One region of the Corynebacterium sp. 21KM1197 genome, then DNA from elsewhere that is predicted to be linked to it. Evidence: predicted binding sites of a transcription regulator. Region 1 holds the regulator's gene; the other holds the start of a gene.
What was found. Region 1 encodes LexA, which represses DNA repair genes until DNA is damaged. Its sites were predicted from a motif close to CGAACANNTGTTCG; they were not measured.
Positions count from the first base shown of each region.

Region 2: OLW90_RS07645 (SAV_6107 family HEPN domain-containing protein) is a predicted target of LexA. The motif match lies at 1,405-1,418, and genes of this name have one in related genera.

Region 1 covers NZ_CP123907.1:1,336,881-1,351,195, forward strand. The annotation lists gene OLW90_RS06520 (DUF4192 domain-containing protein) at 1-83, opposite strand, end outside; gene OLW90_RS06525 (PAC2 family protein) at 489-1,418, shown strand; gene OLW90_RS06530 (DEAD/DEAH box helicase) at 1,458-3,977, shown strand; gene OLW90_RS06535 (hydrogen peroxide-inducible genes activator) at 4,069-5,019, shown strand; gene OLW90_RS06540 (hypothetical protein) at 5,016-5,204, opposite strand; gene OLW90_RS06545 (hypothetical protein) at 5,244-5,855, opposite strand; gene OLW90_RS06550 (hypothetical protein) at 5,915-6,748, opposite strand; gene hrpA (ATP-dependent RNA helicase HrpA) at 6,844-10,749, shown strand; gene nrdR (transcriptional regulator NrdR) at 10,746-11,228, opposite strand; gene OLW90_RS06565 (hypothetical protein) at 11,309-11,488, opposite strand; gene lexA (transcriptional repressor LexA) at 11,914-12,618, shown strand; gene OLW90_RS06575 (DeoR/GlpR family DNA-binding transcription regulator) at 12,895-13,677, shown strand; gene ptsP (phosphoenolpyruvate--protein phosphotransferase) at 13,739-14,315, opposite strand, start outside.
Region 2 covers NZ_CP123907.1:1,576,427-1,590,741, forward strand. The annotation lists gene OLW90_RS07640 (DUF3040 domain-containing protein) at 324-722, opposite strand; gene OLW90_RS07645 (SAV_6107 family HEPN domain-containing protein) at 817-1,179, opposite strand; gene OLW90_RS07650 (N-acetyltransferase) at 1,479-2,165, shown strand; gene OLW90_RS07655 (polyprenyl synthetase family protein) at 2,193-3,338, shown strand; gene OLW90_RS07660 (alpha-(1->6)-mannopyranosyltransferase A) at 3,355-4,812, shown strand; gene OLW90_RS07665 (Rv2175c family DNA-binding protein) at 4,781-5,149, opposite strand; gene pknB (Stk1 family PASTA domain-containing Ser/Thr kinase) at 5,211-7,433, shown strand; gene OLW90_RS07675 (class II 3-deoxy-7-phosphoheptulonate synthase) at 7,458-8,846, opposite strand; gene OLW90_RS07680 (polyadenylate-specific 3'-exoribonuclease AS) at 8,899-9,414, opposite strand; gene OLW90_RS07685 (glycosyltransferase 87 family protein) at 9,676-10,851, shown strand; gene OLW90_RS07690 (hypothetical protein) at 10,876-11,082, opposite strand; gene OLW90_RS07695 (acyltransferase family protein) at 11,174-12,397, opposite strand; gene OLW90_RS07700 (lysophospholipid acyltransferase family protein) at 12,619-13,359, opposite strand; gene OLW90_RS07705 (ROK family protein) at 13,399-14,315, opposite strand, start outside.

The DNA.
Region 1 (14,315 bases):
CGATCCAACCCCACGAGGACCAGGGAGTCCTGGGGATAAAACCCCAAAACCGCCGGAACATTGGCCAGAAGATAACCGGGCACGTTACCCGTGTGCCTTCCCCGGAGATGCTGTGGCTGCTCCGATTTCTCTGCCTGCTCTGAGGCGTGTGTGGGCCGCCCGGTGCTATGCCGCTGCGGGGGATGATCGTATTCGCGTGGAGTCATGCCCCTGAGCATCCCCGCAACGGGCTCTCCCGCTCATCTGCTTGCGGAGCGCCCTGTGCATAACCGGGGTTTTCCACACCATCGCGTTCGGCGCGTAGCGCTGATTCCGGGGAAAAGGTTGGCTAGACTGGCTGGACACTACCGCGAGGCTCCTGCGGTATGGCCCCATCGCAAAGGGGTGGTACCGCACCACGGCGCAATCGGAAGCATACGGTCTATCCGGGAATGAATCCACGGGGTGCTTCGTTGCACGAGGTAGACCAACGACCAAGGAGGACGATCATGCCGGAAGAGCACCGTCACATGTACGAGTTAGAGTACCCATCGCCAGAAGTTTCCTCGGACGGGGCTTCCGGCCCCACCCTTATCGTCGCTCTCCAGGGTTATGCGGATGCGGGGCAAGCCGTGAGTGCCAGCGCGGATCACCTGTTGGCGGCATTAGAAAATCGCCTCGTGGCCTCCTTTAACACCGATGAATTAATTGATTACCGCTCCCGCCGCCCCACGGTCACCATGGAAAACCATGAGGTCACCAAGGTGGAAAAACTATCCCTGGAAATGCGCGTGCTGCGCGATATTCAAGGCCAACATTTTCTGCTGCTCTCCGGCCCCGAGCCGGACTTACGCTGGGATTCCTTTACCCAGGCCGTGGCGGACCTGGTGCGCAAGTACAACGTCAGCCAGGTGATCTGCCTGTACTCCGCGCCCATGACGGTTCCGCACACCCGCCCTCTGGTGGTGTCCGCTCACGGCAATAGCCCCGAACTCATGCAGGATCTTTTCCGCTTCGATGGCTCCGTGATGCTGCCGGGTTCCGCGGCGCTGCAATTAGAGTCCGTTTTGGGTAAGCAGCGCACGGCGGTAGCCGGATTTACCGCGCATGTGCCGCATTACGTGTCCTCCTCGCCCTACCCGGAGGCCACCTTAAAGCTGCTGCGTTCCGTGGGGCATAACGCCAACCTTGAATTACCGCTGCAAACGCTGGAGCGAGATTGGGAGCGCGTGGCTCAGCAATTAACCGAACAGATGGAGGATTCCTCCGAGATTCAGCACGTGGTGGGTGCCCTGGAGCAGCAGTATGACGAGGAGGTAGAGCAATACCGCGCTCGGCACCCCAAGGCCGCGTTACCCGGCGAGGAGGATCTACCCAGCGGCGAGGAGATCGGCCAGGAATTTGAGCGCTTCCTGGCTGACCTCGACGAGGAGGAATAGCCCCGACCCCGCTGGGGTTGGTCTACTAGGGTGGGGTGAATGAACCTCTCCCAGATGTTGCCCGACCTCAGCGAGGTACCGGAATCGCTCTTTGATGAGTCGATTTTTGATTCCTTCCTGGCTTGGACCCGCGAGCGCGGCATAAGTCTCTACCCCGCCCAGGAAGAGGCGGCCCTGGGGATCCTGGCCGGGGATAACGTCATTCTGGCCACCCCCACGGGATCGGGAAAGTCCATGGTGGCCATCGCGGCGCATTTTATCGCGATGGCGCGCGGGCAGCGGAGTTTTTATACCGCCCCCATCAAGGCCCTGGTGAGCGAGAAGTTCTTTGCCCTCTGCGAGATATTCGGCCCGGATAACGTGGGCATGATGACGGGCGACGCCACCGTGAACGGCAACGCCCCCATTATTTGTGCCACCGCGGAGATCGTGGCCAATATCGCGCTGCGCGACGGTGCTCGGGCGCGCATGAACCAGGTGATTATGGATGAGTTCCATTACTATTCCGATCCCGAGCGCGGCTGGGCCTGGCAGGTGCCCCTGCTGGAATTACCGCAGACCCAATTCCTCCTGATGTCCGCCACCCTGGGGGATACGGAGTTTCTGCAACGGGACCTCAGCGAACGCACCGGGCGCACCACCTCCCTGGTGGCCGGGGCCACCAGGCCCGTCCCCCTGGATTTCTCCTACGTTTATACCCCGGTGCACGAGACCATCGAGGAACTCCTTTCCCAGGGGAAGTCCCCCATTTACGTGGTGCACTTTACCCAGCGCGAGGCCGCCGAGCGCGCCCAGGCCCTTACCTCCCTAGCGATGGTCACCCCGGAGGATAAAGAGGCCATCGCCGCAGAGATCGGGGCTTTCCGCTTCAGCACGGCTTTTGGCACCCAACTCTCCCGCCTCCTGCGCAAGGGCATCGGCGTGCACCACGCCGGAATGTTGCCCAAGTATCGGCGCTTGGTGGAAAGGCTCGCGCAAAAGGGATTGCTCAAGGTAATTTGCGGCACCGATACCCTAGGGGTGGGGATTAACGTGCCCATTCGCACCGTGGTCATGACGGGCCTGGCCAAGTTTGATGGCACCAGGCAGCGCATTATGAAGTCCCGCGAGTTTCACCAGATTGCGGGCCGCGCGGGACGCGCGGGCTTTGACACGGAGGGCACCGTGGTGGTGGAGGCTCCCGAGCACGAGATTGAAAACTGGCGCCTGCGCCAGCGCGCGGGCAGCGATCCGAAGAAACTCAAGAAGTTGCGCAAAAAGCACGCCCGCGATGGGGAGGTGAGTTGGAGCGAACGCACCTTTGAGAAATTGACGCAGGCTGAGCCGGAGCACATGGCCTCCCAATTTAAGGTTTCTAATTCCATGGTGATCAACCTGGTATCGCGCCCGGGAAATACCTACGAGCACTTTGAGCACCTGCTGCGCACCAATCACGATCCCCGCGCCAAGCAGAATAAGGATATTCTCACCACCGTGGAATTGGGCCGTGGCTTATTGCGCGCCGGGATCGTGGAAAAGCATGAGGAGGGCTACCGCCTCACCCAGGAGATGCAGCGGGACTTCGCCCTTAACCAGCCGCTTTCCCCCTTTGCTCTGGCCGCGCTCACGCTGCTGGACCCGGAATCGGAGAGTTATACCCTGGACGTGATTAGCACCTTTGAGGCCATTTTGGACGATCCCCGCCCCATTCTGGTAGCCCAGCAAAAGGCCGCGCGGGGGGATCGCATTGCGGAGCTTAAGGCCGATGGTGTGGATTACACCGAACGCATGGCGATCATCGAGGAAATCACCTGGCCCATGCCCCTGAGCGAAGAATTGGAGGACGCCTTTGAGACCTTCTCCCAGGGCGCTCCCTGGGCGCGCGAGTTTCGGTTGAGCCCCAAATCCGTGTTGCGCGACATGATCGAACACGCCATGACCTTCTCCGACCTGGTGGCCACCTATTCCCTCGCCCGCTCCGAGGGCGTGGTGCTGCGGTATCTCACCGATGCCTGGCGCACGCTTCAGCACTCTATTCCCGCGGAATATCGCACGGAGGAATTAGAGGACATCATCGTGTGGCTGGGCGAATTAATTAGGCAGGTGGATTCCTCCCTCGTGGACGAATGGGCACACATGGCCGATCCCGATGCCCCCATTTCTCAGGCCGTGGTGGAACAGGAATTGGCCTTTGGGGTGGAGGATCCCACGGCGCTCACCGCCAACCGCCGGGCCTTTACCATCATGGTGCGCAATGCCATGTTCCGCCTGGTGGAACTCTTTGCCTGGGAAAAGGAGGATCGCCTGGCGGAATTGACCGATTACATCGAGGACGCACCGGACTTCCCCGCCGCCATGGACGAATACTTCGACCAGTATTCCGACCTCGATACCGGCCCCCAGGCGCGCGGCCCGGAGTATTTCCGGCTGGACACCACGGGGCGCGCCTGGCGGGTGCGGCAGATCTTCAAGGACCCGGAGGGGGATAACTCCTTTGCCTATGAGGCCGTGGTGGACCTGGACGCCTCCGATGAAGCCGGGGAGGTGCGCTTCTCCTCGCTGCGGATCGACGCGCACTGAGCGCTCTCCCGGGTCCGTTCGGGGCGTCGATAAGCAAAACAAGGAGTTATTAATGGCTCCCCGCCGGTGTCATAGGTTAAGGTGATGGACTATGCACAATAAAGAGTACCGGCCAACTCTTGCCCAGCTCCGCACCTTTGTCACCATCGCTGACAACAAGCACTTTGGCACCGCCGCAGCCAAGCTCAACATCTCCCAGCCCTCCCTCTCCCAGGCGCTCTCCGCCCTGGAAAACGGGATCGGAGTGCAACTCATCGAGCGCTCCACGCGCAAGGTCATCGTCACCCCCATCGGTGAGCGCCTGCTGCCCTACGCCAAGGCGACCCTGGACGCCACCGACATCTTCGTGGCGCACTCGCGCGGCTCCTACGGGCAACTCGCCGGCCCGCTCACTCTCGGGGTGATCCCCACCATCGCCCCGTATCTGCTGCCCACGCTGCTTCCACTGCTGCAACAGGAATACCCCGAGCTAGAGCCGCGCATCGTGGAGGATCGCACCACCCACCTGGTATCCATGTTGCGCGATGGGCGTATCGACGCCGCCCTGCTCGCCCTCCCCTCCGAGGCCCCCGGGCTCGTGGATATCCCCCTCTACCAGGAGGACTTCGTGGTGGTGGTGCCCTCCGCGCACCACCTCGCCGGGCGACACGACCTCACGCTTCAGGCGCTGGAGGAACTGCGGCTTCTTTTGCTTAACGACGGCCACTGCCTCCACGATCAAATCGTGGATCTCTGCCGCAAGGCCGACCTCAACCCCGGCGAGGCCGCCAGCGCCGTCACCCGGGCTTCCTCGCTGACCACCATCGTGCAACTGGTGGCCGGGGGTCTGGGTTCCACGCTGGTGCCCATCAGCGCGGTGGAGACGGAGTGCCAGCGCCCGGGCTTAAGCATCGCCACCTTTGCCCCCGGTGTGAGCGCGGAGCGGCACGTGGGGCTGGCGTACCGGGCCTCTAGTTCCCGCGCGGCGGAGTTCACCAAACTGGGAACCATCATCACCCGCGCGTATCGCACCGCCGTGCCGCTGCGGCCGAACGCACACTAGGCGGTGGGCAGCGCGCCCTGGCTGGCCTGGCGGAAGATGTGCGCGTACATCAGGTAATACGCGGGCAGGAAGATCAAAAAGCCGAGAGTCAGGGTGAAAACACCACCCACTGTGAGCGCGATACCGCCCACAATGCTAAAGAGCAGCAGCATGCCGTAATTACGCTTGCCCGCCTGAAAGCCCAAAACGATGGATTCCTTGAAGCCATATCCATCGGCGGCGTACTAATCCCAGAGCACAAAGAACGGACTCACCAGGACGCTCAGAAGGAGCGCCGCGCCCGTGATCACCAGGATAAAGACGCTATTAGTGACCGTGTTCATCACCAGCGCCACCAGGGGCAACACGATGAGAACAACGCCAATGAGCCCCAGGAGCGACTGCACGAGGGACAGCCCCAACACCTGGAAGTACCGCACATTCCGGAAGAAGTCCCCCAGGCCCACGCGCTTCTTATCCACCTGGGCCAACATTCCGGTGAGAATAAAGGGCATGATGAGAAGTTGCGCCAGGCTCAGGGCGTATTGCCCCCAGCCCGCGTTCATCGCGTCCACGGCGGCATCGGGGTTGGTCTCCATCAGCTCCATGTTCGGCAGAATCATTAGCACCGCGTAGAGCGCCATGGCCACAAAGCCCAGGACGAGGGTGCCAAGAATCCAGATGTACCAACTAGAAAACGTCGCCTTGAAACCCCAGGGCACTGCCGCCCCCAGGTTCACCTTGCCCGTGCCCTGCACGGACTTTTCCTGCGCCCACTCGGGAGTTTCCTGGCTATACTGCGGATACTTATCAAAGCCCGGAGAATCCTCCGGGTGCGGGGTAGAGGGATAGGTCATTGCTATTTCCCTTCCTTTCTTTATTTACACGGGTGTGCAACCCAGGCTATCGCAACACTCTATGTGCGCGCAGGCACAACGCCGCCCGAGGCCTGCCTGGCGATATGCGCGTTGGACAAAAGGTACACGGCCGGAAAAACAAGCAGCCCCAATCCCAGGGTGGACAGGCACAAAATCCCCACGACTATGGGGGCAAGCAGGCCGTACAGCAGCAACTGCCAATAGTTCCATTTACCGGCCTCAATCCCCTTGCGAATAGCGGATTTTACGTCTTGGCCATCGGCGGCAAACCAATCCCACAGGTAAATCAGGGGCGCCAGGAAAATACCCAGGATACCGCCGATGAGCGCACCAATACCGGCCAGGGCCGCTTCCCCGGTTTCTCCCATAAGGCTGCCGAGGAGACCGAAGATCCCCGATACCGCATAGCTAAGGGAATAATTGATCGCGGTGGCCAGCAGCGCCGTGATGGCAACGGAACCATAGTTCAGGTTCTCAAAGAAGTAACTCCACCGCCCCTTTTCCTTATCCACCTGCGCCAGGGCACCGGAATAAAGAAAGGGCGTTACGAGAACAGTGGATACTGCACCCAGAATGGTCATTGTCAAGTTACCGGCTATTCCCGAAGTGGCGAAAAGATCCACCCCACTCTTGGCCAGATACACCCCCAGCGATGCACCCACCACACCCAGCACCAATAACAGCAGGAAGGAACCGAGTATCCACACGCGCTTATTGCTAAATACCGCGCGAAAAGCCCACTTCACCGCCGCAAAAACATCCACAACGCCCGATCCCTGGGTGGGAGCATCCGGGGTGTTATCCGGCGTATAGGCGGGATATGCCCCAAACCCCGGAGCATCCTCCGGGTGCGGAACAGAAGGATACGTCATTGATCTCCCTTTCCTCATTCTTCGGACATAAATCACAGTCCATGCTACCTAACCGTTGGTGCGCGGCCCCGGATCGCCTAAAATCTGCCGATAGCATGAATACTTCCAACCTCAAAGAGCACATCGCCGCCCGGCTCCCCCACGTCCCCCTCGCTCAGGAGCGTTCCCTTCGCCGCCGCCTCCGCGAGGCCACCACCGCCGAGGACTGGGAGGCCCTGGCGCGGGACGTCGATAGTGGTTGCGCCGAGGTAGAGCGCCGCGCCGCGCTGATCCCGGAGATTACCTACCCCGAGGAACTCCCCGTGAGCGCGCGGCACGAGGATATTGCTCAGGCGATCAAGGAGCACCAGGTAGTGATCATCGCCGGTGAGACGGGTTCGGGTAAGACCACTCAGATTCCTAAGATTTGCCTGGAACTGGGCTTTGGCCGTCGAGGCATGATCGGCCACACCCAGCCACGACGCCTGGCCGCGCGCACCGTGGCCGAGCGCATAGCCCAGGAACTCGGACAGGATATTGGGCAATCCGTGGGATATGCCATTCGCTTTGATGATCGCGTGAGCCCGCACACCGCCGTGAAACTCATGACGGACGGTATTCTCCTCGCGGAAATGCAACGCGATCGCTTTTTCAACGCCTACGACGTCATCATTATCGACGAGGCCCACGAGCGCTCGCTCAACATCGACTTCCTCCTGGGTTATCTCAAACGACTGCTCCCCAAGCGGCCCGATCTTAAGATCATTATCACCTCGGCCACCATTGATCCCGAACGCTTTGCCCAGCACTTCGCGGACTCCCAGGGCAATCCCGCGCCCATCGTCGAGGTATCCGGGCGCACCTATCCAGTGGAAATTCGATACCGCCCCGATGACGATGACCCGGACGCCCTCGTCCACGCCATCGAGGAACTCATGGCCGAGGGGCCCGGCGATATTCTCTGCTTCTTTCCCAGCGAGCGCGATATTAGGGACGCCATGGAACTCCTAGAATCCCGGCGCTGGCGCGGAACGCACATTCTGCCGCTTTTTGGCCGCCTCTCCAACCAGGAGCAACACCGGGTATTCTCCCCCCACTCGGGACGGCGCATTGTGCTTTCCACCAATATCGCAGAAACCTCCCTGACGGTTCCCGGTATTCACTACGTGGTGGACACCGGCACCGCGCGCATTTCCCGTTATTCCACCCGCACCAAGGTGCAAAGGCTGCCCATCGAGCCCATTTCCCAGGCCAGTGCCAATCAGCGCTCCGGGCGCTGCGGGCGCGTGGCCGAGGGCGTGGCCATTCGACTGTATTCTGAAGAGGATTTTCTCTCCCGCCCGGAATTCACCGACCCGGAGATTCTGCGCACAAATCTCGCCAGCGTCATCTTACAAATGGCCTCGCTCCGCCTGGGCGATGTTGCTCGTTTCCCCTTCGTGCAGCCCCCGGAAGCCCGCCATATCCGCGATGGACTCACCCTCCTGCACGAACTCGGCGCTATCTCTCAGCCGCGCCCCGAAGGGTTGCCCAAACTCACCCGGATCGGCCGCGACCTTGCCCGCATTCCGGTCGATCCTCGGTTGGCCCGCATGTTGGTAGAGGCCCAGCGCCTGGGGTGCCTCCACGAGGTCATCGTGATCGTGGCGGCCCTGACCACCCAGGATATTCGGGAGCGCCCCCTGGATCACCAAGCCCAGGCGGATCAACTGCACGCCCGGTTCCGCGATAAAAAGAGCGACTTCCTCAGCTACCTCAAACTCTGGGATTACCTTGGACAAAAGCGGGAGGAGCTCAGCGGCAACGGGCTGCGCCGGTTGATGAAGGCCGAGTTCCTGCACTACATGCGCTCGCGCGAGTGGCGCGATCTGGTGCGCCAACTGCGCGATGTGGCCAAGCAATTGGGGTGGAATATCCCCCGTCCCGCAGACGATACCTCGGCTCCGGCTGCGCGTACGTCGGCAAGCGGCGCACCCACCGCCCACACTGCCCCAGGCAATGCGGAGGCCATTCATTCCAGCCTGCTGGCCGGGCTGCTCATGAATATCGGCCAGCGCGACGGCAACTCCAAGGAGTTCCACGGCACCCGGAACACTCGGTTCATGGTGTTCCCCGGCTCCGCCCTGGCCAAAAAGCCCCCGGAGTTCGTCATGGCTGCCGAGCTGGTGGAGACCTCCCGCCTGTGGGCCCGGGACGTCGCCGCCATTGATCCCGCCTGGGTGGAACGCCTGGCCGGAAACCTACTCAAGCGGCAGTATTCCGATCCCGTGTGGTCACGCTCCAAGGCGGCCGCGGTGGTGCGGGAAAAGGCCACCCTCTACGGGGTGACCATCTACGCGGATCGCACCGTGCCCTATCACCGGGTGGACCCCGAGGCCGCGCGATCCCTGTTTATCCGGCACGCCCTCATCGAGGGCGATTGGGCCACCCGCCATCACTTTTTCCACGATAATGCCGCCAAGTTGGCCGAGGCCGCAGAGATCGAGGAAAAGGCCCGCCGCCGTGGCCTGGTGGCCGATGAGGACGTGCTCTACGAGTTCTACGATCAGCGCATACCCCGCACCGTTACCACGGGCGCGCACTTTGATTCCTGGTGGAAGAAAAAGCGCCGCGAGAATCCCGCCGCGCTGGATTTCTCCCCCGAGGCTCTGCTGCACGATGATGCCCAGGAGATTACCCAGGATCTCTTTCCCGATCACTGGGATCAATTCCGCCTGGAATACTCCTTTACCCCCGGCAGCAAGGATGACGGCGTGCGTGTGCTCATCCCCGTGCCCATGCTCGCCAGCATCGATCCCGCCCCGTTCCAGTGGCTGGTGCCCGGCCTGCGCGTGGAATTGGTCACGGAACTCATCCGCAGCCTGCCCAAGGGGCTGCGCCGCAGCGTGGTGCCCGCCCCCGATTTCGCGGAGAAGGTCACCCCCCTGCTCAATCCCGGCGAGGACCTGCGGGAATCCCTCGCCGCCGGGCTCCGCAGACTGGGTGGCACCGGCATCGACGCCACGGATTTCTCCCTTGCTGCCCTGCCCGCCCACCTGCGCATGACCTTTGCCGCAGTGAATAAGCGAGGCAAGATCATCGACGCGGACAAGGACGTCCAGGCCCTGCGCCAGCGCCAGGCCACGCAGATTCGCTCCTCGATGGATCGCCTGGGAAGTTACTCCGAGACCACCTCCGCTAAGGAGTGGACGGCAGAAACCCTGGGCACCATCCCGGAAACCGTGCAGACCACCGTGGACGGACACTCCGTGACCGCCTACCCCGCCCTCCGGCTTAACGAGGGAGCCATTTCCGTGGTGGTGCTGCCCACCAAGACCGCTGCGGATCAATCCATGCTCACCACCACGCTCACCCTGCTCATGCGGGCTGTCACGGTCAATGCCAAGCAGATGACCAAGGGGCTCCCGCTGCAACAGCGCGTGGCCTTAGAGCACTATCCGCACGGCGGCGTCGAGGGAATCGTGGAGGAGGCCCGCGTGGCCGCCATCAGGGATCTTCTGCTTGCCGCCGGAGGCCCCGTGCGCAGCCCCGAGGAGTTCGCCGGGCTGCGCGACACCCTCGTGCCCAAGGTGGCGGGCGAGGTTCGCCGCAGCATCGTGGCCATTGCCCCGGCGCTGGTCTCCTACGAGCGCGTGGCCGATGAGTTAAACGAGTGGGAGGGCCCGGCCATCGACGACATGCGGGCGGAACTCAACTTTCTCCTCCCTCCCAAGGCCCTCATTGTGCACGGGATCAATCACCTCAAGCACCTCCCGCGTTATCTCCAGGCGATGAATCTGCGCCTGGAGGAGATGAACCGCGATCCCGATAAGGACGCCGCCCGGCAAGACGAGGTGGACACGGTGCTCACGCACCTGCGCAAGGTGCTCGCCGCCAAGCCCAAGGGAGCGGAAAAAACCAGGCCGGTCAAGGAAATCTACTGGATGATCGAGGAATTCCGCGTGAGCCTCTTTGCACAGCGGCTGGGCACCGCGCAACCTGTCTCGCGCAAGCGGATCATGCGGGCGATAGACAAACTCTAAATCTCATGGGTGGCTATGTCGCCGCGTCCCTCCCGGGCACGGCGACGCATGAGCCGGATCTCCTTTTCAAAGTCCTCCGCGCAGTCAAAGGATTTATACACGGAGGCAAAGCGCAGATAGGCCACCTCGTCCAATTCGCGCAGCGGCTCCAGGATCGCCAGGCCAATGGCATTGGCGTTGATCTGGGAACTGCCGTGGCTGCGCACCGTCTCCTCTACCTGCTGAGCCAGGCGCTTGAGGGAGTCATCGGAGACGTCGCGCCCCTGGCAGGCGCGGCGCACGCCGGTGATCACCTTCTCACGGCTAAACGGCTCCGTGACCCCATTGCGCTTGACCACCAGGAGGATCGCCTTCTCCACGGTGGTAAAGCGTCCAGAGCAACTACTACATTCCCGGCGGCGTCGAATGGCCGCACCGGCGTCAATCACTCTGGAATCAATCACCCTGGAATGGGTGTGGTGGCAAAAGGGGCAGTACACGGAAAACCATGCCTCCTTGTGGCAAAATCTTGCGGTGCAACGATGAAATAGATACCGGCCCGATTCTATTACCTCTCCCCTTAACGCGCGGCGGACACCGCTCCGGCGTGAATATCCATTCCCATCTCCACGGCGGGATCGGGCCCCTCATCCGTGAGGAATACCGCTCCCAGCACCACACTCAGCCCAAAGACTCCGCCCACCAGGTACGTGGTGATCCGATCGGTGGGGCTGCGTCGCGGACGTGTTCCATCCGACATGCCATCGCTGCGCTCGAATATCGGGGCATCACCCCTCACTCCATCTAATCCCCTATTCGAATGAGTGAGCGTTCGAACGCCCCTTAAGTCTCCCACCGCAGCAAACCCCTCACCCGGCTCCCACACCGCCGCAGGGGGGAACGGGGCGAGCGGAGAGATCACCGTGGTTAATCGGAGCAAATGAGGTAGTCATGGCACTATCCTTCCTAGGGCCTGTTCCTGCACAACATCAGTCAATACCCATCGAACAAACCAACCCATACGGTAGATCAGGTGTTCGATAAAGCGTTCGATACCCGTTATAGCACCCATCCGCACCCCTGTCTAGCCCCAGGGCAAAAATCTTCGAACACCCGTCCCAAACAGCCCCCGGCATTGTGTACAGTGAAGGGCATTGGAATCGCACCGGCGAAGGAGTACCGCACATGCCCCGCACCCCCAGTGGCCCCAGCGCAGACAAGGACGCCCCTGATCTCTCCACGTTGTCCCCACGGCAGCGTCGAATCCTTGAGGTGATCCGGGACGCCGTGGTCCTACGCGGATACCCGCCGAGCATCCGAGAGATTGGCGATGCGGCAGGCCTCCAATCCACCTCCTCGGTGGCGTACCAGCTCAAGGAGCTAGAGAAAAAGGGCTTTCTGCGCCGCGATCCCAACAAGCCCCGCGCGGTAGACGTGCGGCACCTCCCGGGTGACCCCGCCCCCGCCAAGAAGCAAACCGCCGCACCGGAGACATCGGCTCCGCCCGAGGCCGCAGCCACCTCCTACGTTCCGCTCCTGGGCAATATCGCCGCAGGTTCCCCGATCCTGGCGGAGGAAAACGTCGATGACTATTTCCCTCTGCCCAGCGATGTGGTGGGAGACGGGGAACTCTACATGCTGAAGGTATCCGGGGAATCCATGCGCGATGCCGGTATTTTGCACGGCGATTGGATCGTGGTGCGCTCTCAGCCGGTGGCAGAGGAGGGCGAGTTCGTGGCCGCCCTCATCGACGGGGAGGCCACCGTCAAGGAGTTCCACCGAGATTCCACTGGGGTGTGGCTCCTACCTCACAATGAGGCCTTTGACCCCATCGACGGCTCCCAGGGGCAGATCATGGGCAAGGTGGTATCTGTCATGCGGAAACTATAGTTACTCACCCCCGAAAAGGGGGTATTCTCTCCTCCACTCTCCGCCTTTCTCACTTTCTGACCTCCACATTTGGCCCGAGCCAACACGAGGTCAATCAATCCCACAAGGCAAATGTGGTTTTTATGGAACAATGGGGTCATCTTGAGGGGTTCACGCCCCGGCTGCCGCCAAGGTGCGACCAAGAGCAGCCCCAATGGTTCCGGGAAACCGACCCGGATAATCCGATTGGAGTCTGAGCAGACCCCGAGTGGACCCAAGTGGAAAGGAATGACCGCCATGTATGCAGAGGAGCGTCGGCGTCAGATCGCCGCCCAGACTGCCGTCGAGGGCAGGGTGAACGTGACGGAACTCTCCCGGAAGTTTGACGTCACCGCCGAGACCATCCGCCGCGACCTCGCCGTGCTCGACCGCGATGGGATCGTGCACCGCGTTCACGGCGGTGCCGTGGCCACGCAGTCCTTTCAAACCACGGAGCTCTCCCTGGACGCTCGCCTGCGCTCCGCGCCCAACGCCAAGTCCGCCATCGCCCGGGCCGCACTCAACTTCCTCCCGGATTCCCCCGGTGGTGGACTTTTCCTCGATGCCGGCACCACCGTCACCGCCCTGGCCGACCTCATTGCGGATACTCCCCAGGCAAATCAGTGGTCGATCGTGACCAATAGCCTGCCCATCGCGCTGACGATGGCCAATAAGGGGCTCAGCGAGATTCAACTGCTGGGCGGCTCCGTCCGGGCGATCACGCAGGCCGTGGTGGGCGATACCGCCCTGCGCACCCTGGCCCTCATGCGGGCGGACGTGGCCTTCATCGGCACGAACGCCCTCACCCTCGATCACGGCCTTTCCACCGCCGATGCCCAGGAGGCCGCGATCAAGTCCGCAATGGTCACCAACGCCCGCCGGGTGGTGGTGCTGTGCGATTCCAGCAAGATCGGCAACGATTACCTGGTGAGCTTCGCCGCCATCGAGAATATTGACGTTGTGATCACCGATAGCAACGCGCCCGAGTCCTATGTGCAGAGCCTGCGCGACCGCGACATAGAGGTGGTGCTGGCCTCCTAGAGCCAGCGCAAAGGCGGTGGGCCAAGATATTTCGTCTCGCCCACCGCCCTGTATGGCGGTTCTATACCGCCAGGATCGCGCGCACGGCGTCGCGCGCCTCCGAGGCCCCCTCGGAGGCCAGGGCCGCCGCTGCGGCGGCCTCGCACTCCTCCAGGGTTACCTCCGCGAGTTGCGCGCCCACTCCCGCCACGGCTGTGGAGGCGGCAGAAAGCGAGTTCACGCCCAGGCCGGTGAGCACGCAGGCCAGGAGCGGATCGGCGGCGGCCTCGCCGCACACACCCACGGCAGTATTCGTATCGCGCCCCACCACGCAGGTGTGCTGGATAAGGCGCAGCACGGCGGGTTGCCAGGGATCGGTCAAATACGCCAACTGGGAAGAAAGGCGATCGGCAGCCATCGTGTACTGGGTGAGGTCATTGGTGCCGATGGAGACGAAGTCCAGGTGCGGCATGATCTTATCCGCCATGAGCGCGGCGGCGGGCACCTCGATCATCGCGCCCGGGGTGAGCCCGCGCTCCTTGCACAGGGAGGCAAACCACTCGGCCTCCCGCGCCGTGGAGACCATCGGCGCCATGACCCAGGTGGGGGCCTGATCGCCGCGCCCCTGCGCGGCCTGGGCGATGGCATCGAGCTGGCGG
Region 2 (14,315 bases), 240 kb from region 1:
CACCCCAATCACACTAACAACATCAGCAACATCCATCACATTATGTACACGTTCCAGACATAAGAAAAAGGCATCACCCCACAGCCACACCCCGCCGATACTCACAGCATCCTTTTACACTCTGAACTGGCATTTTCCCAGAAATACCTGGTTCCACACCGCTCCCCCACGGCCCATTCCCACCCACCAAGACCCCACCGAGGGATCTCGGTGGGGAAAGTGGGGGAACACATGATGCTCCCACCCCAAACACACGATGGCCCTGCGCCCACCCCATCCAAGGGGCGAGCACAGGGCCCTCAATTAGTTATTTCCGCCACGACCTACTCAAAGCGGCGCCGGAAGTCCTCCTCCATGCGACTCGCCATCGTGGAACCACCCGCGGGCTTTCCCTGAACCCCGGCGCGCCCACCGGCCGCCCGACCGGAAGAAATTACCGCGTCCCCGGAACCCCTAAGCGCCCACACACCAGCACCGAACATCAAGAGGAATCCCGCCACACTCAAAGCGATAAACCACAGCGAGTTCTGCGCTAAGGCCACACCACCGATGAGCATGACCAGCCCCAGCACCCCCAAGGCAATACCACGGAATACTCGCCCCGGAGCAGCACCAACCACACCGCGCGCCCCGGTCACCGAGGACCCAAAGGTGGGGTCCTCCGCCAAGAGGGATTGCTCAATCTCCCGAAGCGCTCGTTGCTCCTGCTCTGATAGCGACACGATTCCTCCCAATATATTCCGGCCGTTCGCTGCTCACTATGTTCTCAACGACGTGGAGCGCAGATGTGTTCCCGGCACCTGATGCCCACCGCCACTAGGCGGCAGCCGCAAGAGCCACGGGTTCCGCCTCCACCTCGGCAAGAAAGGCAGAGGCCAGATCCAGCAGCTGATGCGCCACCTGCTCCTCTATCCGCGATTCTAGCCCGGAGTTCCACCGAGAGCGCAGGCGCGAAAACGCCTCAAACCGATCCGCCCAATAACCTCCTCGCCCGTCTACCAACCGCAACCGAGCCCACGCCCCGCCGGGAGCGCGGCGGCGACGCGCCACCGGGGCACCCGCCTGCACCGCACCCGCCACGCGCAGGGCGCAGCGGTACGCGGATTCAAAGGCCTCGCCGTATTGACCGGCCTCATTCTCCGCCAGGGCCTGAGCCAGCAATCCCCTCGCCTTATCCATAAAGTCCTCTCGCCCCACCCCCCACGGAGTGCGCGGCGCGATAACGTCCACGATATGCCCCCAACGCCGTAGCAGAAATTACCTGCGCCATTTCCTCTCTCCTTTACCTCAATCGCACACCGCGGCGGAATCATTCACAGCCATGAGCACCCAGCCCAGGCGTGCCATGCCCTCATTGACACCGCTCACCCTAAACACCGCGCGGGACAACCCCACCCGCATTATAGAACACATTTTCGATTTTGGCTTCATACTTCCTGCCTCGGCACCGCGCACACCAACGTGGTTGCATAGACACCATGCCCCTGTCTATCCATGCCCTCACGCCCACCGAGTTCGTCGCCGCCGCACCCCTCCTCGTGGACGTCTATCTCCATGCCATGAAATACCCCGCCCGCCTCCGCGAAAGCCGGATCGCCGCGTGGGAGCAGGACAGCACCTTGCCGGGGTTCCGCGCCTTCTGCGCACTGCACACCCCCGTGCTCAGCCCGCCCCGCGCCTCTCGGACGCAGGTCGCCCCCTCGGAGCCAGCGGGGGCGTCGCCAAGCGCCCCGCGCACACCCCCGATCCACCAAGCAGATCCCGCGCACATCGCGGGGGTTGTTTACGGTTTTCACGGCTCGGCGGATACGTGGTGGCATCAACAAGTGCAGCGGGGCCTGCTATATCGCCACCATTCCGCCACTCTCTTAGACGATTACTTTGAGGTCACGGAGGTGCATGTGGCACCGGCTTATCAGGGGCGCGGGGTAGGCCGGAATCTTCTTGCCCGCCTCCTCGACGGCCTCCCTGAGCCCACGGCACTTCTCTCCACCCCAGAGGTTCCGGGGGAGGCGAACCGCGCGTTTCGCCTCTATCGCTCCTTTGGCTTCCGCGACGTGCTGCGATCCTTCTATTTTCCCGGCGATTCCCGCCCATTTGCCGTGCTGGGGGCGCCCCTACCCCTCGCATCGCCCCTGCCAGCACGGGAAAGTCCCACCGGCTAGGTATCGTGTGTATATCACCCCGCGCTCTTGTCGGAAAGGACTATCCTCATCGTGGCTCATGACGCCCGCTCGCTTACGCTCAGCGATATTCCCGCCGCAACCCAGGAAATCCTCACCGAATACCTCGATTCCCGGCTGCCGGAGGTCAAGGCCATCGGCGCGCCCGTGGCCGAGGCGGCGGAGAGCCTGCGGGATTTTGTGCTCGGCGGCGGTAAACGCATTCGCCCGCTCTACGGGTGGGCGGGGTTCCTGGGGGCACACGGCCCGCACGGCCCGCACAGCCTAGCCCAGGGCGAGGGGGCGGAGAACCCCCGCGCCGTGCTTCAGGCAGTCAGCGCGCTCGAACTCATCCAGGCCTGCGCCCTCATTCACGATGACATCATTGACGCCTCCGATACCCGGCGCGGCGCCCCCACCGTGCACCGCCGCATGGAACGCCACCACCGCAATTCCGGCTGGCAGGGTGCGAGCGCGCACTTTGGCCAGTCCGTAGCCACCCTCGTCGGGGACCTCGCCTTGACCTGGGCCGATGACATGCTGCATGACGCCGGCCTTTCCCACACCGCCCTACTCCGCGCGCGCGAGCCGTGGCGCGGTATGCGCACGGAGGTCATCGGCGGCCAGTTGCTGGACATCACCCTAGAGGCCACGGCCAGCGAGGATATTGGCCTGGCGGAATCGGTCAATCGCTTCAAAACGGCCGCCTATACCATCGAGCGCCCGCTGCACCTGGGGGCCGCCCTTGGCGGGGCCACCCCCGAGGTTATCCAGGCCTTTCGGAGCTATGGGCGCGACGTGGGAATCGCCTTCCAGCTCCGCGATGACGTGCTGGGGGTCTTTGGCGACCCCGCCGTCACCGGCAAGCCCGCCGGAGACGATCTGCGGGAGGGCAAACGCACGGTGTTGCTGGCGCTCGCCCTCGCCGCCACGGATGAGCGCAATCCGGCGGCCGCCGAGGAACTGCGGCGCGGCGTCGGCTCACCGCTCGATGCTCCCGCCCTCGCCCGGCTCTCGGAGATCATCACCGAATCCGGGGCGCTCGCAGAGGTGGAGCGCCGCATCTCCTCCCTCGTGGATTCCGGGGTGGCACATCTCCAGGTGGAGGCAATCTCCCCCGAGGTGCGTTCGGCTCTGCGGGATCTGGCTATCCGCTCCACGGAGCGTCGGAAGTAAAACGGAAAGTACAGCCATGTCCGCGCCTTCTCTCCGCCCACTGCCGCTGGGGGCCCTCGGTACCGCGCTCATCGCCCTGGGGTCCTTTGGCGGTGGGGCCACTCGCAATCGGGGCGGCGTGCTGCACGCCCTGGGTCTTGATTTCTTTTCTTACGGGCACGGCGCGGGCCTGGCCAATACTATTTTGTGGGTCGGCATCCTTCTGCTCGTGGCCGCGTGGGTGCTCCTGGGCAGGCGCGTGCTCGCCGCACCCGCCGAGCGGCTTCACGAGGTGCGCCGGAGCCTCATCGCCTGGGTGCTTCCCCTGGTTTTTGCCGCCCCCATTCTTTCTCGGGACGTGTACTCCTACCTCATGCAGGGGGCCATGCTCCGCGATGGCTTTGACCCCTATACCCAGGGCGCAGCCATCAACCCCGGCCCCATGCTGCTGGAAGTATCCCACGATTGGCGCAATACCACCACGCCGTATGGCCCGCTTCACCTCTGGATCGGTGAGGGAATCACGCGCCTGGTGGGCGATAACATCACCGCGGGCATCGTCTTATACAAGCTGCTCTCCATCGCGGGCTTCGCCGCCATCGCCTGGTCCATTCCCCGCCTCGCTCGGGCCTTTCATGCTCCCCCCGCCACCGCCTTGTGGATCGGCGCGGCCAATCCGGTGATGATCCTGCACCTGGTGGGGGGGATGCACAACGAGTCCATCATGGTGGGGCTCGTGAGCCTCGGCCTCGTCTGCGCCGTGTATCACCGCTACGCCACCGCGATCGTTCTCATCGCGGTGGCGGTGGCGCTCAAGGCCACCGCGGCCTTCGCCCTGCCCTTCGTCGTCTGGATGGCATTGCGGCATTACACCTCGCCACACACCCCCCTGCTCAAGCGCTGCGCGGCTTTCCTCGGAATCGCGGCGGGAGGTGCCGCGCTCACCCTCGGCGTGGTGGCGGCGATCACCTGGGCCTCCCAGTCCTCCTGGGGCTGGCTGGCGGAAATATCCGGCAATTCCAAGGTGATTAATCCCCTGGCGCTTCCCTCCCTTCTCGCCGGGGTGGCCACGGATTTTCTTTTGCTTTTCGACGCCTCCCTCACCTTCAACGTCCCCCTGGAGTTCCTGCGCCGGGCTTCCGTGGTGCTCATGGGGCTCGGGCTGGTGGCGGCCTGGTGGTTCTTCCGTTCCTCCGCCATCCAGGCCCTGCGCGGTATCGCCGTGGCGTACTGCGTGGCCTTTGTGTTTAATTCCGTCACCCTGCCCTGGTACTACGCCAGCCTCATTTCCCTCGTGGCCGTCACCCCTGTGCCGCGCTGGGTCCTGCCCTGGACCACGGCGGCCTCCATCGTGGTCACCCTGGCCTTTACCGGCTCGGGCAATCACCAGTTGTATAACCCCCTGTGGATGCTTTCGACCACGCTGGTGGCCTGGGGCCTAACCACCTGGCTGTTTCGTCGGCCTACAGCGCCATCGCCTGCGCCCGGCGCATAACCTCACGGGCCAGGTGCCCGTGCAGCGCGTCGATGGGCCTGCCAGGGAGGGAATCATCCTCGGTAAAGAGGTAGCGGATAATCTCCTCGTCGCTATAGCCGCCGTCGGAAAGCAGCGCGATCACGCCGGGCACAAAGCGCTGCACCGTTCCTTTATCTCCCAGGAAAATCTCGGGAATCATGCGCACGCCCTCGTGCCTGATGGCGATGATCTTGTGGTCCCGGATCATGTCAATCACGCGGGTGACCAGGATTCCCAGCCGCTCGGAGGTTTCCTCCAGGGTCAGGAGGGATTCAGATGCGGGAAGAACGGCAGAGGACACACTTTGAACACTCACGGCACCCGAGTTTAGACGATGTGGCTACCACTCCCCCTGTGCCTTCGGCCATACTGGGGCCATGGCTCAACTTCAGGTGGGAGATGTCCTTGAGGGCAGGTACCAGATAGATCAACCGATCGCTCGTGGCGGCATGTCCACGGTGTATCGCTGCGTGGATCTCCGCCTGGGCCGCGCCGTGGCCGTCAAGGTCATGGACGATCGCTACATCGATGACCCCGTGTTCCGCCAGCGATTCCGCCGCGAGGCCCGCGCGATGGCCCGAATCAATCACCCGCACATCGTGGGGGTATATGACTTCGGTTCCGATGGCAACCACGTCTTTTTGGTCATGGAACTCATCACCGGCGGCACCCTGCGGGAACTCGTGGCCGAGCGCGGCCCCATGCCGCCGCACGCCGCCCTCTCCGTCATGCGCGCCGTGCTCACCGGCCTGGCCGAGGCACATCGCGGCGGTCTGATTCACCGGGACATCAAGCCCGATAACGTGCTCATCAGCGCCGATCACGCCGTCAAACTGGCGGACTTTGGACTGGTTCGCGCCACGGACTCCGAGCAGCACACCACCACGCACATCGTGGGAACGGCCGCCTACCTCTCCCCGGAGCAGGTGCGTGGCTCGGAACTCGGCCCCGCCAGCGATGTCTACTCCGCGGGCATCGTCCTCTTTGAGTTGCTCACCGGGGAAACCCCCTTCCAGGGCAGCACCGATCTGGAACGCGCCTACCAGCGCCTCGACCGGGACGTTCCCCCGCCCTCCGAGATCATCGAGGGCATTCCCCCGGAGATTGACGCCCTGGTGGCCCAGGCCACCCGGCGCGATCCCGCCCAGCGCTACGCGGACGCGCCCGCGTTCCTCACCGCCACCGAACAGATCGTGAAGGGCCTGCGCCTACCCCCCTTTACGGTGCCGTTGCCGCGTAATTCCGCCGCTCACCGCGCCGCGGAGATTCCCACGGATACCAGCTCGCTACCCACGGAGATGATGGCCACGGGAGTGATCGCCCCGCCGGACCCCGCGCCCGCCGACGAGCCGCCGCAGGATAACCCGGAGCAGACCGCCCTTTTGCTTCCCGACGTCCCCCCTGCCGCTCCTCCCACCCCGGAGCCCGCCCCGGCACCCTCCCCGTTGCCCCAGGCCGAGTACGCCCCCGAACCACCGCCGCGCCCTGCGGCTCCCCCCGCCACTCCCACGACTCGCCCCTACACCAATCGCTCCCCCATCGGGCTCGCCGCCTGGCTCACTGTCCTCGCGGTCATCCTCGGGGCGGTGGCCCTGGGCGGATGGTGGCTCGGCTCCGGGCGCTACGGCGAGATTCCCGAGGTCATCGGCACGGAGAGAGTCTATGGCCTCGCCGCCGTGCAAGAGGCAGGCTTTGAGGCCACCGCCCGCGAGGTCTACGACGATGAGATAGATCAGGGCCATATCATCGGCACCGATCCCGCCGGGGAGAAAGCAGTGCGGGGCTCCGAGGTCACGGTCTTGGTGTCCCAGGGCAGGCCCACGGTTCCCGCCATTCCCGAGGGGGCCGATGCGGAGCGATACCAGCAACTCCTCGAGGAGCGCACGTTATCCTCGCAGGTGGCAGGCCGAAAATACTCCGATGATATTCCCGCCGGTGGTGTGCTTTCCGCCTCCCCCGCAGTCGGGGAGGCCGTGCCCACCCACAGCACCGTCGAACTGACGATCAGCAAGGGGCCTGCCCCCGTGCACGTGCCCGACCTCGACGGCATGGACGAGGCGGAGGCCACCAAGGCCCTAGAGAAGGTTGGGCTCAAGGTCAGCGCGGTGGATTGGGCCTTTGATTCCCAGAATGACTACGGGGAGGTCAGCAGCACCGTGCCGGAAAGCGGCGCCGAGGCCACCCGTGGAGACGGGGTTCGCCTGGTGCTTTCTACCGCCCGCACGGTGCCAAACCTCTCCGGCATGAGCACCGAGGAGGCCGCCGCCCGCCTCGCGGAGGAGGGCCTGAGCCTGGGCGAGGTCACCACTGATCCCGAGGCAACAGGCACGTATGGCGAGGTGGAGAGCACCACGCCGAACTCCGGTAGCCGCGTCAATCCCGCGGAAACAGCCGTGGACGTGGTTCTGCCCGGTCAGGTGCGCGCTCCCCTGCTACTGGGCAAGACCGTCTCCGAGGCCAGGAAGATCGCCCAGGAACAGGGCCTGACCCTGGACACGGGCCGCTCCGTTTCCGATCAAGCCCGGATCATCACCCAATCCCCCCGCCCCGGCAAGAGCCTTTCCGTGGATTCCCCCGTGGTGGTCACCGCCCTGGGCTAAGGCCCGGGGCGAGCGCCACCGGCATTATCGGCGCAGCATCTCCGCCACCAGGAACGCCAGCTCCAGGGACTGTTGGGTGTTCAGGCGCGGGTCCACGGCGGACTCGTAGCGCCCCGGAAGATCCACGTCCGTGATGTCCTGGGCTCCGCCCAGGCACTCGGTGACATCCTCGCCGGTGAGTTCGATGTGCAGGCCACCGGGGTGAGTACCCAGGGCGCGGTGCACCTCGAAGAAGCCCTGCACCTCGTCGATGATCTTGTCAAAGTGGCGGGTCTTGTACCCGTTGGAGGCGGTGAAGGTATTGCCGTGCATGGGATCGCACTGCCACACCACCTTGTGCCCGGCGTTCTCCACGGCGCGCACCACGCCCGGAAGCACCTCGCGCACCTTGCCGTACCCCATGCGGGAAACAAAGGTCAGGCGGCCCGGCTCGCGCTCCGGGTCGAGCTTGGCGGCGTAGGCCACCGCCTCCTCCGGGGTCACCGAGGGGCCGATCTTCAGGCCCACGGGGTTGGCGATCATCGCGGCGAAGTTGATGTGGAAGTCATCAATGCCACGGGTGCGCTCACCAATCCACAATTGGTGCGCGGAGAGATCGTAAATCCGGGTGGTATCGCTCTCATCCTTGGCCAGGCGCAGCATGCCGCGCTCGTAATCCGCCAGGAGGGCCTCGTGCGAGCAGTACACCGTGGCGCTGCTGAGAGAATCATCGCGCACCTGGCAGGCCTCCATGAACTTCAAGCCGCGCTCTATCTCCTTGGCCAGGGCCTCGTAGCGGGCACCGGCGGCCGAGGTGGCCACGAAGTCTCGGTTCCACTGGGTCACGCGGTGCAGGTCTGCGGTGCCCGAGGAAGTTAGGGCGCGCACCAGGTTCATGGCGGCGGAGGAGTTCGCGTAAGCCCGGATCATGCGGGCGGGATCGTGCTCGCGGGCCTTCTCCGTGGGCTCCACACCATTGACGATGTCCCCTCGGTAATTCAGCAGGCCGTTTTCGTCCCGATCCGCGGAACGCGGCTTGGCGTACTGGCCCGCGATGCGGGCGAGCTTCACCACGGGGGTAGAGGCGCCGTAGGTCAGCACCACGGCCATCTGAAGGAGGGTCTTAATGTTAGCGCGGATATGCGGCTCATTATTCGATTCAAATGTCTCCGCGCAGTCACCTCCCTGGAGGAGGAAGGCTTTGCCCAGGGCGACGTCGGCAAGCTGCTGCTTGAGGTCGCGCACCTCGGGAGCCACCACCACCGGAGGCACGGATTCGAGGAGTTTGCGCACGTTATCGGCGCTCACGCGGTCCCAGGTGGGCTGCTGATGAGCGGGACGCGCGATGACGTCCTCAAACACCTCTTGGATACCGTCCGGCAACGGGGGAAGATCAGGCAGGGCTTCTTTGGGAATATCTACGGTCCAACTCACACTCCCAGTGTAGTCAAGACGCCCCTCATCATGTGGCTTTTCACTCACATGGCTAACTCACGCCGCGCACCCGGTTATCCTCCCCCAGGAAAAGCCGCTCCTGGCAGGCGCGGAACTTCACCACGTTATAGCGCGCATCCGCCAGGGCGTCGTGAGCGTTGGCCGGGGGCGCGGGCAACTCCGGGCGGCCCGCCATCTCCCAGAGTTGCTTGAGTTCCCTGGTATAGCGCGGGATCTCCCTGGGTAGCCCCGCCATATCTCCCCAGAGTTGGGCCAGCACCACGTGATCATAGGCCCCCACCCAGGCCCACAGTTCCGGGCGGCCCGCCCCCGCGAGGAGGAACTCGTAGACCTCGTTTCTAATCTGCTGCTGGGGCTTCCATTCCTTGGCGTGCGGGCTGGGAAGTTTGCTGAGCACGTTCTCGCGGACCCAGGGATTAGCACGCCGCTCATCAAAGTCCGTGGACACCGCATAGTATTCGCGCCCGTCCTCGGCCACCATGCCGATGGACACGAGTTCTATCGTGCGGCCGTCCTCCACAAACTCGGTGTCATAGAAATACCGCACGGGCGGTCCTCATTCCCTTTCCGTCCGGGGCTTTGGAATCATGTGAGGTTTCCCTCCCCACCGAGAGTAGCGCGTGCCTCTCGACGCCCGAACCTCGCCCTCGCACTCCCCCCCACCCATCGACCGGGAAGCAGCGCGATGGTTCGCCCGGCAGCGCTGCCCGCCCCGTGGGGGTGAGCCGAAGGATTTTTGGTCAAACCGCCACGGCAATGTGCCTATAATACGCAGGTGCGCGACGATAAAACACAGGGATCATTCAGGTTGATCTCACCTCCCCGGTGGGCGCTGTATGCCGGGGCGGCCCTGTTCCTCCTTGTCACGGCCTTCATGCTTTTCCAAGGCCCATTCCACCTGCGGTACTTCCTGGACTTTGAGGTGTACCGCGCCGGCGCGCAGGCCTTTCTCCACGGGGAATCCATTTATGAGCGGGATTATGACATGGGCATCGTCACCCTCCCGTTTACCTATCCCCCGTTTGCCGCCCTGCTCTTTGCCCCGCTGGCCTGGCTGCCCTCGGCGCTGGGCGCGGTGCTCCTCTTCGCCATTAACACCGCCTGCCTCTGGTGGGTCATGGTGCTCACCCTGCGCTGGTGCGCGCCGCAACTCCACTCCCTAGCCTGGGCAGCCTGCGCGCTTCCGGTAATGCTCGTCTCCGAGCCTGTGCGCGAAACCCTCTTTTTCGGCCAGATCAATCTGATCCTCATGGCCATCGTGTCCACGGATATTCTGGGCAAGCGGCTGCCTATTCCCCGAGGAGTGCTGGTGGGCCTGGCCGCCGCCATCAAACTCACCCCCGCAGTATTTGGCCTGTACTTCCTGGTCAAGCGCGATTGGAAGGCTGCGGCATGGGCCGTGGGCTCCGGCCTAGGCTTCACCGTCCTCGCCGCGCTCATCAGCCCCCATAATTCCCTGGTGTATTGGCTGCACACCTTGTCCAACACCGGCCGCATTGGCTCCCCGTTCTACGCCTCCAACCAGTCTCTCCAGGGTTTCCTCTATCGCCTAGAGGTTCCTCCCGCCACGCTTTCTACGCTGTGGATCATCGGGAGCGTGCTGTGTGTGGCTGCCGTGGCCTGGACCATGCACCGCCTGCTGAGCGTCGGCGCGGTGCCCGCCGCTCTCGTTCTCAACTCCCTGATCGCGCTCATCTGTTCTCCCATCTCCTGGTCACACCACTGGGTCTGGTTGATTCCCGCGCTCATCGTCACCGGGGCGGCCGCACGTAGAAGCCGCGCGATGATGGCGCTCACGGCCGCCATCGCCGCAGCGATCCTCGCTGCGCCGCACTGGCTCCTGCCCACTAACGACGCCCGCGAACTCGAATGGCCACTCTGGGCGCTCCCCCTGGGCAACGCCTATCTGGTTCTCGCGCTCCTTATCCTCGCCTACGCCGCATTCTTCCCCCGGACATTCCGCCCCCTTGAGGCACGGCGCTAACCATTTCTGCCCGGGTTAGCGCTGCTACGCGACTTTCCGCTCCGTGTTTTCCTCGATTCCCTGGGGTTTTTGTGCCTTAGCCCCCGGCAACGGCACAAACATCACGAGCGCCACGAGTACAAAGAACACCGGCCCGGCCTCTAGGTGATGGAACTCCAGCCCCGCCATCACCAGGTACGCCACAATGAGTATCACCGCGGCCACCATGCGGCCCACCAGAATCTTCTTCATCTCAGGTTTCCTGCCCTTCCTGTTCTGCACCCCATGTATCGGCTTTTATCGGCGCAGTCTACTCCCCTGCTCCCGCGCCGACACACACGGATCAGCGTCTAGGTCTTGTCCTGATGGGATCTTCCTCCCGGGAAGCTCTCCCCGGTTGGTGCTCTTCACGCCCCTCTCGGGAAAAGAACGCGCGCACCGCTCCCGGCACCGGAGCCAGGGCGGGCGGCTTAAGCGTCCACCCGATCACCGGGATACGCTGCAAGGCCCACATCATCACACCCCCGGCAAAGCCCAGGAAAATGCACGCCACTACCCAAAATTGGGTGCTGTGCGTCCACCGCTCGGCCTCCAGGGAGATCTCCACCCCGCCCAATCGCGCCAGAGGCACGTGGAAAAAGATCGTCAGCGCAATGGGATGGCCCAGATAGATGGGCAGCGTATGCCTGCCCAGGAATTGCAGCGCGGGGGAAAGATAAGGCACCTTGGATAATCCCACGGCCGCGAGGATGGCGATGGGCAGCATGAGGAACTGCCCCACCGTGCGCACCAGGGTCCATACGTCATTCGCCTCCACCACGGTTCCCGGCCACAACGGCCAATCCATGAGCGCGGGACCGTCTGCGGAGACGAGGTACCACATGGCGTACACCGCAAAGCCCGCCACATACGCCGTGGTAGCGCCCACGATCTTGGGCGGGGTCATCGCGCTGCTGGCAAAGTCGCGCACGGTGCGGGAAAGGTGCGCCCCCACCATAAAGATCGGCAGGTACATGATGAACTTGCCCACCGTATCGCAATGGGTGTTGAGCGGAAGCGCCAACACCGTGGTGAAGGACAGCGCCACCGCCACCCACGGACGCAACCTCCTGGTGGCCCACAGCACAAGGTTAAAGGCCACCAGGACGTATAAGAACCAATACATGTTCTGGGCCGTGAGCAGCGTCTCCGCATAAAAATGCACGTCGGCCAGTTCGGAGCCGTAGTAGGAGGCCCGGTGCCAGTCCATAAGCCCCACCTCGATGGGGGTCCACAGCACATAGGGCACCAGGAAGAACCACAGCCTGCGGCTGAACAATTCCCATAGGCTCATGCACAGCACCTTGGTGGAAAAGACCCCGCTCACCAGGAAAAAGAGCGGCATACGCAGCGGGTCAAGGAGGTGATTGACCTGCGCGGCAAAGGTATCCATGCCAAAGGGCACCGCCAGGCATACGTGCAGCAGCACCACCCCCAGGATGGAAACCCCCTTGGCCACATCCGGCCAGGCCACGCGCCCCTGCTCTCCGGCTTTTACCGGGGCGGTGCTGGCAAGGTGCGGGGCCATAAGCATGAGAAAGTGCGCAACGTCCTATCCGTGAGGCGGGAAACTGAGAGGAAACTTATGGGTTTAACCCTACAATGGATAGTACCTGGGAAGGAACTTCCCAGGTACCCAGCCGCACCCATCCCGTGCCCCTCCTAACAGCCCCACGTCACCACACGGATACCTCCGGCACGCCAGTGCCCCGCCGCGCCGATTAGGCAACTCTGATTAGGCAACGCCGATTAGGAAAAACGCGGTTCCGCCCCGCGCGGATAACCGTGGCCCGCCTCCAGGGACTTCTTCACCTCGGAGGCATACACGTCCACGTAGTCATAGCCGGTGAGTTCCACCAGAGTGCTCATCACGTGATCGGTCAGCGCGCGCACCGCCTGCTGGGAATCCGGGTCCAGGCCCTGTGACTTCACATAGGCGTGCGGATCGATCGGCTTGCCCACCTTCATGCTCACCTTGCGCGGGCGCAGCAGCCACGAACCAATGGGATTGGCCTCCCGCGTCCCGATCATGCCCACCGGAATGATCTTTTCCCCGGTGGCCAAGGCAATGCGCGCCACCCCGGTGCGTCCACGGTAAATACGGCCATCGGGAGAGCGCGTGCCCTCCGGGTAAATGCCAAAGAGGTCGCCGCGATCAAAGACCTTCTGCGCGGCCTTCTGCACGGCCTCGGCCGCACCGGCCTCGTTGCGGTTCACCGGCACCTGCCCCACGGTGCTAAAGAACCAGCTCTGTGCTCGGCCTACCAGGCCGGGGGTGGTGAAGTATTCGGACTTCGCCGGGAAGGTGATCTGGCGGGGACACATCAGAGGGAAGAAAAAGGAATCCATCACGGACTGATGGGAGGAGGCCAACAGGGCCGAGCCCTTCTTGGGGATATTCTCTACCCCCTCGATCTTCGGGCGATTCCACACGCGCAAAAACGGCCCCACCAGGATGTATTTGAAAGTCCAGTACCATTTATTGTGCATTGCTCGTCCTCCGTGACGGGTTGAGTCTCTTTTGGCGGGCTATCCGGCCACAAGCCCCCGCGCCAGATCGGCTACGCCAATCATACCCGCATCCGCTCCCAACTCCGCCGTGGCTACGCGGGCCAGCGGGCGGTACCCCGTTCCCACGATCTGCGAGGAGAACTGCTCCGTGGCCTGGTCCAGGTAAAGGTCCGCGTCCCTGGAAACACCGCCACCCAGCAAAATCAGCTCCGGGTCCAGAATATCCGCCACGATGGAAAGGCCCGTGCCCAGCCAGGAGGCGAACTCCTCCACCACCGCCATGCCCGCCGCGTCTCCCCGGCGAGCGGCCTGCATGATGTGCAGCCCGTCCACGGAATTCGGGTCGCGCCGCACCTGAGCGGCCAGGGTCGAGCCGGAAAAGCGGCGCTTATGCACCAGCTCAATGGCGGAATCCATCAGCGCGGTACCCGAGCAATAGCGTTCCAGGCAGCCGAGTTTTCCGCAGGGGCAGGGCCTGCCCCCCGGCACCACCGTGAGGTGCCCGAATTCCGGGGCCGTGCCGTAGGCTCCTCGGAAGATCTCACCGCGCGTCATCAGCGTCGCCCCGATGCCGGTGCCCACGGCAAAGAGCACCCAAGTTTCCACGCCCTGCGCCGCACCAAAGCGGTACTCGCCCCAGGCCGCGGAGTTCGCATCGTGCTCTAACTTCACCGGTAGGCCCAGGCGTTCCTCCAGCATGGAGCGCACCGGGGCGTCGCGCCACGGCAGGTGCGGGGCAAAGCGCACGACCTCGCAATCGGGGTCGAGGAAACCCGCCACGGCCACGCCCACGGCGGCGATCTCGTGATCCCTACGCAGCAGATCCACCAGGTGCGCGATCCCTCGGCTCATGCCCTCGGCGTCGCGCGGCGAGGGAAGCGAGCGGGCGTCGATAATGCGCCCCCCGGCGTCCACCACTCCGGCGCGCATGTTGG